2 regions of the Peribacillus sp. P4_D6 genome follow, and region 1 is predicted to be linked to the other one. Evidence: a T-box and tRNA genes for the amino acid it is inferred to sense, from the RefSeq annotation. Region 1 holds a T-box; the other holds one or more tRNA genes.
What was found. The T-box of region 1 lies ahead of glyQ (glycine--tRNA ligase subunit alpha). A T-box ahead of a tRNA ligase gene usually reads a tRNA of that ligase, here a tRNA-Gly.
Positions count from the first base shown of each region.

Region 2: it encodes a tRNA-Gly, which carries the amino acid that the T-box ahead of glyQ (glycine--tRNA ligase subunit alpha) is inferred to sense. The anticodon was not compared.

Region 1 is NZ_JBFUIQ010000083.1:11,448-17,707, forward strand. Features, by position in the region: gene glyS (glycine--tRNA ligase subunit beta) at 1-1,037, opposite strand, end outside; gene glyQ (glycine--tRNA ligase subunit alpha) at 1,024-1,920, opposite strand; T-box leader at 2,016-2,192, opposite strand; gene recO (DNA repair protein RecO) at 2,251-3,003, opposite strand; gene AC1DVB_RS19360 (YqzL family protein) at 3,037-3,180, opposite strand; gene era (GTPase Era) at 3,279-4,208, opposite strand; gene AC1DVB_RS19370 (cytidine deaminase) at 4,201-4,599, opposite strand; gene AC1DVB_RS19375 (diacylglycerol kinase family protein) at 4,639-5,016, opposite strand; gene ybeY (rRNA maturation RNase YbeY) at 4,994-5,470, opposite strand; partial or broken gene AC1DVB_RS19385 (HD family phosphohydrolase) at 5,467-6,260, opposite strand, start outside.
Region 2 is NZ_JBFUIQ010000003.1:84,045-88,112, reverse strand. Features, by position in the region: gene AC1DVB_RS02775 (B3/B4 domain-containing protein) at 75-743, shown strand; gene AC1DVB_RS02770 (hypothetical protein) at 838-987, opposite strand; gene AC1DVB_RS02765 (hypothetical protein) at 1,255-1,416, opposite strand; tRNA gene AC1DVB_RS02760 (tRNA-Gly) at 2,072-2,145, opposite strand; gene AC1DVB_RS02755 (YbjN domain-containing protein) at 2,336-2,749, opposite strand; gene AC1DVB_RS02750 (NADP-dependent oxidoreductase) at 3,185-4,068, opposite strand, start outside.

The DNA of each region.
Region 1 (6,260 bases):
AGCTTTTTCAAAGCATCCGAAATCTCTTTTTTCTGATCTTCTTTATAGAAAAATGCTGCATCCGATAAGCGGGCACGCAATACTTTTTCATTACCTTTAGAAACCTTATCCAAATGGCGGTCATCGCCGTTGCGCACGGTTACAAAGTAAGCAAGCAGGTTCCCTTCTTGATCTTTAACAGGGAAATAACGTTGGTGTTCCTTCATTGATGTGATAAGTACCTCAGCAGGAAGCTCAAGGAATTCTTCTTCAAAATGTCCAAATAACACCGTTGGATACTCTACCAAATTATTTACCTCTTCAAGCAGATCTTCATCGACAGGGATGATCCAGCCTTTCTCCTGCTCAAGCTCTTTAATCTGATCCAATATAACTTGCCGGCGTTTATCTGGATCTGCCATTACAAATTGTTCTGTCAGCGTATCTTCGTACCGTTCCGGCTGCTCGATGATGGCGCTATTGCCTAAGAAACGATGTCCTTTTGTTTCACGGCCCGTTTCCACATCAGCAATGCTGAATGGCACTATTTCATTGCCAAATAAGGCAATCAGCCATTTAATCGGACGGACGAAGCGGAGCTCCTGATTGGCCCAGCGCATATTTTTCGGGAACGTCATGCCGCTGATGATTTCAGCAAGCTCAGATAAAAGCTGAACGGTCTGCTGTCCTTTTATGAATTTATTTACATGGACATATTCCACACCCTTGAGTTCTTTAAAATAAATGTCCTCTGAAGTCATGCCTTGACCCCTGACGAATCCCAATGCTGCTTTAGACCAGTTGCCTTCGCTGTCCAACGCGATTTTTTTGGCCGGACCTTTTGCCTCTTCTTCGATATCCTTTTGGGATTCTTCCACGTCCTTCACCAATACGGCCAAACGTCTTGGTGTGGAAAAAGCTTCAACCGTCCCGAATTCTATCGCTTTTTCCGTTAGCCATTTCTGCACTTTATCTGACAACTGTTTCATTGATGCTGTCACAAAACGGGCAGGCAGCTCTTCCAATCCAATCTCCAATAACAAATCACGCTTGCTCATTTGTATTCTCCCCTTTCACTTTCAGGATCGGGAAGCCTAATTTTTCCCGCTCTTCATAGAAGGTTTTGGCAACCTTACGCGCTAAGTTACGGCACCGGGCAATATAACCCGTTCTTTCCGTCACCGAGATGGCACCTTTGGCATCCAAAAGGTTAAATGTATGGGAACATTTCAAAACATAATCATATGCAGGATGTACAAGTCCTTCTTCCATTTGTCGATGCGCTTCCTTTTCATACATCGTGAAAAGCTGAAACAGCATGTCAAGGTCGGAGGTTTCGAACGTATATTTCGAATGTTCGTATTCCGGCTGACCAAATATATCGCGAACAGTGAATCCATTTGTCCATTCTAGGTCAAATACGTTTTCCTTATCTTGAATGTAAGAGGCGAGACGTTCGATCCCGTATGTAATTTCCACGGAAACCGGTTTACACTCAAGGCCGCCCACCTGTTGGAAATATGTAAATTGCGTGATTTCCATTCCATCAAGCCACACTTCCCAACCGAGTCCGGCACACCCTAGAGATGGATTTTCCCAATTGTCCTCCACAAAGCGAATATCATGCTCGAGCGGATTTATCCCTAAAGCACGTAATGAATCCAAATACAACTCTTGGATATTGTCAGGAGACGGCTTCATGATCACTTGGAACTGATGATGCTGATACAGTCGATTAGGGTTCTCACCATAACGACCGTCAGCAGGACGGCGGGAAGGCTCTACGTAAGCCACGCTCCAAGGCTCCGGTCCAATGGCTCTCAGGAACGTGTATGGGCTCATCGTTCCTGCCCCTTTCTCGACATCATAAGCATTCATCAATATGCAGCCTTGCTCAGACCAATGCTTTTGTAACGTTAAAATCATATTTTGAATATTCATCGTACACCTCCAGGTTATTTAAACGGCTTTTAGATTAAAGGTCGGAAACCCATTACATTTAGGCAAACAAAAAACTCCCGTCCCTATGCGAAATGCATAGGGACGAGAGTATACCCGCGGTTCCACCCTAATTGCCGTTTACAAAACGGCCTCTTTTCAAAGCAACATGCTCCGGAAACGCCCTTCCCTGTAAATCCATATCCCGGCTTCCACCGTCCCGGGTTCGCTTTTTATGGAGAATGACAGATACTCTTTTCCATCAACGCAATCTTCTTATTTTGATGATTAGAATTTTATACAAACTAGCATGGAATGTCAATAGGTCAGAACCTAAAACATATCTTTCATCGTATCAATCTGTTTCAGGAACTTTTTTGATTTCAAAAGCAGACCGGAATATTCCTCATAATATGCATCGATGATCTTCCGCAGTTCTTTTTTCGTTTCAGGCTTGACGGAAATGTTTCCGAGCCTTGATAAATCTAAATAATAAAAAATCCGAAGCAATTTGACGGCTGCAGGTGAAATTTTAAAATGATAAGGGTCTTTCCCCAGACAGCGGTGACAAATAAAGCCCGCTTCCCGAAGCGAGAAGGAGAATTCCCCTTCCGTTTCACCACATACAGCACACTGATTCAACACTGGGTTAATCCCATTGACGGGCAGCATCTTCATTTCAAAAATGAATGTCAAAACCTCCGCGTCATATTCCTCGTTTATGTAATGCAAGGTTTGCGAAAGCAATTCATACAAATATGGATTCGGTTTCTTATCCTCGACGCTTTTATCAAGCAATTCAACAATATATGAAGCATAAGCGGTGGCAAAAAGATCCTCCCTTATGAAACGGAGTGAATCGACCATTTCGCCTTGCTGAAGACTGCCGAGTCCGGTTGATGTGGTTACAAGAAAATACCCGGAGCAAAAAAGCTGTGTGACGGCAGAAAGCCTGCTGTTAGGTTTACTGGCCCCTCTCGCCATGACGCCAATTTTCCCTAGCTCACGGGTATATATAGTAATGATTTTGTTATTTTCTCCATATGCAGTTCGCCTTATGACAATGCCCTCACATTTTTGGAGCATACCAAGACACCACCCATGCTCGCCAAGGCTAACCTATGAAACAGGAAAATCAATTTCTGCTAGCTCATCATTCAATCCCAAGTGTCTTTCCTGTCTTTCGACTTCTATCTCCTTAAACAGCAAATAGGTGTCCACATTACCTGTTTCTGTGAATAATTCCCAGGTAAAATCCAACATATAAAGCCCACCTTTCATTTTAACTAGCAATATGAATATCCGACCATATGATTAGCTTGACCGTTTTCCTAACTTTCATGACGCGTAAATTTTGTTAATTAATACTCGCTTTCATTGAAGCCGTAATCGCGAAGCTGGCTTGCTTTGTTACGCCAATCCTTCTGTACCTTCACCCACAGTTCCAAGAAAACTTTAGAGCCCAATAGGTTTTCGATATCCACCCTGGCACGGCTGCCGACTTCTTTAAGCATTTTCCCTTGCTTTCCGATGACAATGCCCTTTTGTGAATCCCGTTCGACAACGATAGTCGCCATGACATTGATGGTGTCGCTATTATCCATCTTTTTAATTGAATCGATGACAACAGCCACTGAATGTGGAATTTCTTCCCGTGTCAGGTGCAGTACCTTCTCGCGGACCAATTCGGAAATGATAAAACGTTCCGGATGGTCGGTCACTTGGTCAGCTGGATAGAACTGGGGACCTTCAGGCAGATGCTCTTTGATTTGTTCAAGCAGAGTATCCACATTATTTCCTTCAAGCGCAGAAATCGGGACGACTGCCGCAAAAGGGTAAAGCTGTTGGTATTTTTCAATGATCGGAAGCAAATCATCTGGATGCATCGCATCGATTTTGTTTACGACCAGGAAAACAGGCGTTTTTACGGATTGAAGTTTTTCGATGATAAACTCGTCCCCGCGTCCGTATCCTTCAGTCGCATTGATCATGAAGAGAATCAAATCGACTTCTTTCAATGTATTCGTTGCCACTTTCATCATGAAGTCGCCAAGCTTATGCTTTGGTTTATGAATGCCGGGTGTATCGATGAAAATCATTTGTGAATCGTTTTGCGTAAGTACACCCTGGACCTTATTTCTTGTAGTTTGCGGTTTATCACTCATAATGGCGATTTTCTGGCCGATGACCCGATTCAGAAATGTACTTTTTCCAACATTAGGTCGTCCAATTATTGAAATGAAACCTGATTTGTAACCTTTTACTTGTGTATCGTCAAATAGTTTATCCATTTAAATCCTCCGGTGAAAAAGCTCCTGGAAGCAATTCCTGTACTGTTAGTTCTTTTATATCCCCATGTAAGTTGGTCAAAACGACCGGCATATCCTTTTCGCACAGTTCTGAAATAACCTGCCTGCATGCCCCGCATGGAGCGACGGGACCATCGGTATCCGCCACGACTGCAAGTTTGGTGAATTTTTTATCGTCATGGGCATAAGCGCTGAATAAAGCTGTCCTTTCGGCGCAATTACACATGCTGTATGCAGCATTTTCTATATTACAACCATGATAGACCTTTCCATCAGCGGTTAAAAGGGCTGCCCCCACCTTAAACTTGGAGTAAGGCACATAAGCTTTATCCCTTGCTTTTTTAGCTTCCTCAATCAATTCTTTTGTATTCAATTCACATCTTCCTTTCAAATTGAGTACCATTTCGGCAACCTACAGGCCAACCTTAGGCAAAAAGATAATCAATCCAACTATTATAGAAAATATAGCATATATGAATACAGCTCCGGCTGCAATATCTTTTGCCTGCTTGGCAAGCGGATGGATTTGGTCCGTTACCAGGTCCACTACCCTTTCAATCGCGGAATTAACGAGCTCCAACGTAATCGTACCGGCTATGGCCGCCAAAATGAAAAGCCACTCCATCCCATTCAATGAGAAGTGCCAACCAAAGAATACGACGATTGCCGTTAACGCGAAATGGATCTTGATATTGCGTTCAGTCCGAACAGCCTCCAAAATTCCCTGACAGGCGAAAGAGAAACTTTTTAATAAAGGATACTTTTTTTTATCCTTCTCTTGAAAGCCCATATTCTTCCAAGATCTCCTTTTGTTTAGTGAACATCACTTTTTCATCTTCTTCATTCATATGGTCGAATCCCAATAAATGAAGAAAACCATGCAGTGCTAAAAATCCAAGTTCCCGGTCAAATGAATGACCATATTCTTCAGCTTGTTCTTTCGTGCGTTCAATGGAAATGATGATATCACCTAACATGCGGGGCATTTCCGCTCCGACAATTTCCACTTCATCTTCCCCCATTTCTTCAAGCGCAAAAGAAATGACATCTGTAGCTGAATCTTTATGACGATATTCTTTATTGATTTCCCGAATCCTATCATTGTCTACAAATGTAACAGACAGCTCGGTGTCTTTTTCAATGTTTTCTTTTCTTGCCGCAAATTGAAGAATGCTTTCAACAAGCTGCTGAGCTTCCTCCGTTACTTCATTCGTTTCATCCATTAAATCGATAGCTAAAATCATTCTTTCACCTTCTGTCCTAATTTATCCGGCTCCGGATATTCAATCCTGGAGTGGAAGATACCATTCAGCGATTCACATAAGGAATGCTTCACGATACTTAATTCTCTCATAGTAATGTCACATTCATCAAATTGTCCATCAGAAATCCTGTCCTGAATGATGAAACTTACCAGCTCTTCAATCTTCTCCGGAGTTGGGTGCTTCATCGACCTCACTGCAGCTTCCACACTATCGGCTATGCCGATGACGGCCACTTCCTTCATTATCGCCCTCGGCCCGGGATATCGGTAGGCCGCCTCGAGTGTGGACTCATCCTGTTTTTTTGCCTTATGATAGAAAAATTTCAATAATGTGGTCCCATGATGCTGCTCTGCAATATCCACAATCTCTTTCGGGAATTTGTGACTACGCAGCATCTCCCCGCCATCTAAGGCATGGGCAATGATGACATCCCTGCTCGTTTCCGGCTGCAGCCGATCATGCGGGTTCTCTTCACTCATCTGATTTTCGATGAAGAAGTGCGGCCGCTTCGTTTTACCGATATCATGATAATAACTGCCGACCCTTGCCAGCAAGCCATTCGAGCCGATGGCTTCACAAGCCGATTCCGCCAAATTGGCGACCATTACACTATGATGATATGTCCCCGGAGCCTCAATCAAGATCTTCCGCAATAACGGATGATTGGGATTCGCGAGCTCGATAAGCTTAATCGATGATAAAATCCCGAAACCAGCCTCGAAAAACGGTAACAGGCCCATTGTCAAAACGGCTGCACCCACTCCAGAAC
Region 2 (4,068 bases), on a different contig from region 1:
TTGAAGCTTGAATCCATTTCAAACCATTGCTATCTATGATAAACTAATTGCAATCATTTTTGGAGGTGAAACGGTTGGAAATTAACGTATCAGCTAATCTTAGCAGTAAAATCCCTGAATTCAAAGTCGGGGTCATTACATATGAAAACATCGAAGTCGGTCCCTCCCCGCAAATGGTGAAAGGAAGACTTCAACTATTTCAGGAAGCTCTTTTCTTCGACCTTGAAGAAAAGGAATTGACCGACTTTTCCGGCATTAAAGTGTGGCGGGAAATTTTCAAGGCTACAGGAACAAACCCGTCACGGTATCGTCCCTCCGTGGAAGCCCTATACCGCCGCGTGAAAAAACAGAATTACTTGACGCCAATCCATTCGGCCATCGATTTGAATAACTTCTTCTCACTGTTATATGAAGTTCCGATCGGCATTTATGATGCTGAAAAATTAACGGGAGACATCTCGATCAAGATTGGCGAGGGGGCAGATGGGTATGACGGTTTGAACGGCCGCTTCAATTCCATGGAAAATATGATTACCTCAGCCGATCATGCTGGCGCATTCGGAAGTCCCTACGTTGATTCAGAACGCACGAAAGTCACTGAGGAAACGAAAAAAGCCATCCAAATCATTTATTTACAACCCAATACTTCAACCACGGAAGCAAATCAGCTAACGAAATCCTTGATGGACATGTTCCTTGAAATCCACGGTGGTGAAGGGACTTACTCGATTATGGAAGGATAATTACGGATATAAACCCTTTCCACAATCGGAAGGGGTTTTTTCATTATTGTTCCACTTAATAAAACCAGTGAAAAAGGTTCTTAAAATTTTCTTTTCAGTCGATTCCAGAAATCCGCTCCCTTTCCGCCGACTGTCTGCCAAGCCTCCTCGACGTAAACGTCTCCGGGGTCTCGACTAGCCAGTTACTCGGCAGGAGTGTCGCATATTTCTTCCATCTTTTAAGGATTAATGTAAAAAACCTCAAGGATCACCTCGTCTTAAACTTGGTTCGGGATGTCCAGCCTACGGATTTTTCTTAATATTTCATTCCAGTCGATCCCAGAAATCCGCTCCCTTTCCGCCGACTGTCTGCCAAGTCTCCTCGACGTAAACGTCTCCGGGGTCTCGGCTAGCCAGTTACTCGGCAGGAGTGTCGCAAATTTTTTACATCCTTTATGGGTTACTGTAAAAAAACCTCAAGGATCACCTCGTCTTAAACTTGGTTGGGGATGTCCAGCCTGCGGTTTTTTTCTTAATATTTCATTCCAGTCGATTCCAAACCCCGCTCCCTTTCCGCCGACTGTCTGCCAAGCCTCCTCGACGTAAACGTCTCCGGGGTCTCGGCTAGCCAGTTACTCGGCAGGAGTGTCGCATATTTCTTCCATCTTTTAAGGATTAATGTAAAAAACCTCAAGGATCACCTCGTCTTAAACTTGGTTCGAGATAAGTCTAGCCTTCGGTTTTTATTTATAAGAACGTTCCAGTTGATTGGAACGTAAGGTACGAGACACCCGCGGGGAAAGCGTGGCCAAAGGGAGACACCGAAGGCGAGAGGCAAGGGCGGACCGCCCGCGGAAAGCGAGTGCCTGTAGTGGAAATCAACGATCAGATTTGCTAACCCTCAAAAACACTTTCCGTTTTACCCCAGAAACCCGCTCCCTTCCCTCCGACTGTCTGCGAAGCCTCATCAAAGCAAACGTCTCTGGGGTCCCGGCAGCCGATTTGCAATGGTTACTTTCTGCCTTTCGATTGATAATCATCGATGCTACATAAGCCTGGTACGCCTTTCTCTTCCCCTTTAACAAAAAAAGCACAAACTTATTCAAACTAATTCTACTAACGTAGTTAATCATATTGACTAAGTTTGTGCTGCATCGAAATCCCCGCACTCCCGGATGAAGGATGAATCTAAAATTTTTCGGGTATGACTACTGTATTACCGCTTCGATGAAATGCAGGGAATTTGGACAATAAAAAAATCCCACTGTAAACAGTAGAATTCTTGTAATAATATTTAAACGCAAAGCTTCGTTCTCCAGGTAACGAAACCCTACGTTATGAGTATGTATTGGAGCGGGTGAAGGGAATCGAACCCTCATCATCAGCTTGGAAGGCTGAGGTTTTACCACTAAACTACACCCGCATATTCTTGTAGAAGTTTGTCGAATTACCAATCAACAAAATTAATTATATAGTTTAATGTGAAAAAATGCAATAGGTTTTTTAAAAAAATTAATAATTAGCGTATTGTAACGTTAATATATTCATTCACTCTAGTAAGTATGTTAAAAAGTCCTCTGATTCAGAGAACTTTTTTCATCCTATATGATGATTTAAGACCAAATGACTTCCATTAAACGCGGATAAACCTCCTGTGCCGTTTCAAGCAGCATGATTAACTTCCTGAACGCCAGATCCGGTACGATATCCCCCTCAATGGAGTATGAATAACGAATCGAAATGGTCCCATTTTCTTCATACAGCTTGGAATACCTGAAATTAGCATTAAATTCATTCAACAGTGTATGTACATCCTGTTTCTTTTCGGGGTTCTTCAACTCGGCGACATTAAAGCAAAATAAGTCCGCCACATTTTCATCTTGATTGAAAGCAAATACTAAAAGGACCTTCCACCCGTCCTTTAACTTTTGCTCGGCTCTAAAAAAGGTGGTGCCATCTTCATTCAACTCATTCATATAGATTTTCTCACTAGTTAAAAAATCACGAAATTTAGCAACGTTTGACATGGTTCATCACCTTTCTGTTTATAAGTCCATTTTATAATGAAAACAAGCATTTTTACAGACTTTTCTATTATCCTGCCAATTTCCTCCTATTAACAGGGGCGACCTTAAAAGGAAGGGAGTCATATATGAACTCCCTTCCTGGATTGATTATCCAGTTGCTTCTCCGCAAAACTGAAGCGCTACTTGCAGGCCCAAAATTACCTGGCGGATTTTTGAGTATCCTTCCATGTCAGGAACTTCTTTATTCGTAAGGGGTCGACCTTTATCTGCCGCTATCGATGGCTTATCCTTCAAATGGTTTAAGAGATACCACTAATATATTTTACTTGAAAGGAAAACGGCCTTTTCCCGATTGAATATCGAAAAAGGCCGCTTTTGTTATAGCTGCTTAAAAATCACATCGAAGAACCTTCCTCAGCTTTATTTCCATAAAACTTATAGTTGAGCGAATTCGGGTTCCGCAACTTTTACAAGCTGTTTTCCGAGGTTCGTTCCTTTAAACAGACCTAAAAATGCATCCGGTGTGTTTTCGAACCCTTCAATAATCGTTTCTTCATACTTCAGCTTTCCTTCTTGAAGCCACTTACCTAATTCCGTAGCACCCTCCTGGAATCTAGCAGCATAATTTCCAACTGTGAAACCTTTCATTAGTGCACTGGTTTTGATCATTGCCGATTGCAGACGCGGTCCTAGATCTTTTCCTTCTGCGTTATATGAGGAAATCGCCCCGCATAATGGAATTCGGGCATTCGCATTCAAAAGTGTAAAAACAGCATCGGATACCTCGCCGCCCACATTATCGAAATAAACATCGACTCCATCAGGAACAGCATTGGCTAAATCTGTCGCAAAACTATCACTTTTATAATTTACGGCACCATCAAACCCGAGCTCTTTCGTTAAGTACTCAAGTTTTTCATCCGAACCAGCGATGCCAACAACCTTCGCACCTTTAATCTTAGCAATTTGTCCGACTACTGAACCAACTGCTCCAGCTGCTCCTGAAACAACCACCGTTTCACCTTCTTGAGGTTTACCAATATCAAGCAAACCAAAATAAGCAGTTAAACCGGTCATTCCAAGAATCCCCAAATGAGTTGTGACCGGAGCCACCTTGGGATCAATCACACGGATTTCCTTTTCAGTGACAACTGTGTATTCTGCCCAGTCGATATTCCCAACAACGACATCCCCTTGTTTGAAGGAATTCGATTTCGACTCAACAACTTCAGCAACAACGCCCCCCGTGATGACCTTATTCAATTCAAATGGAGCTATATATGATTTGGTATCTTGCATTCTGCCACGCATGTATGGAT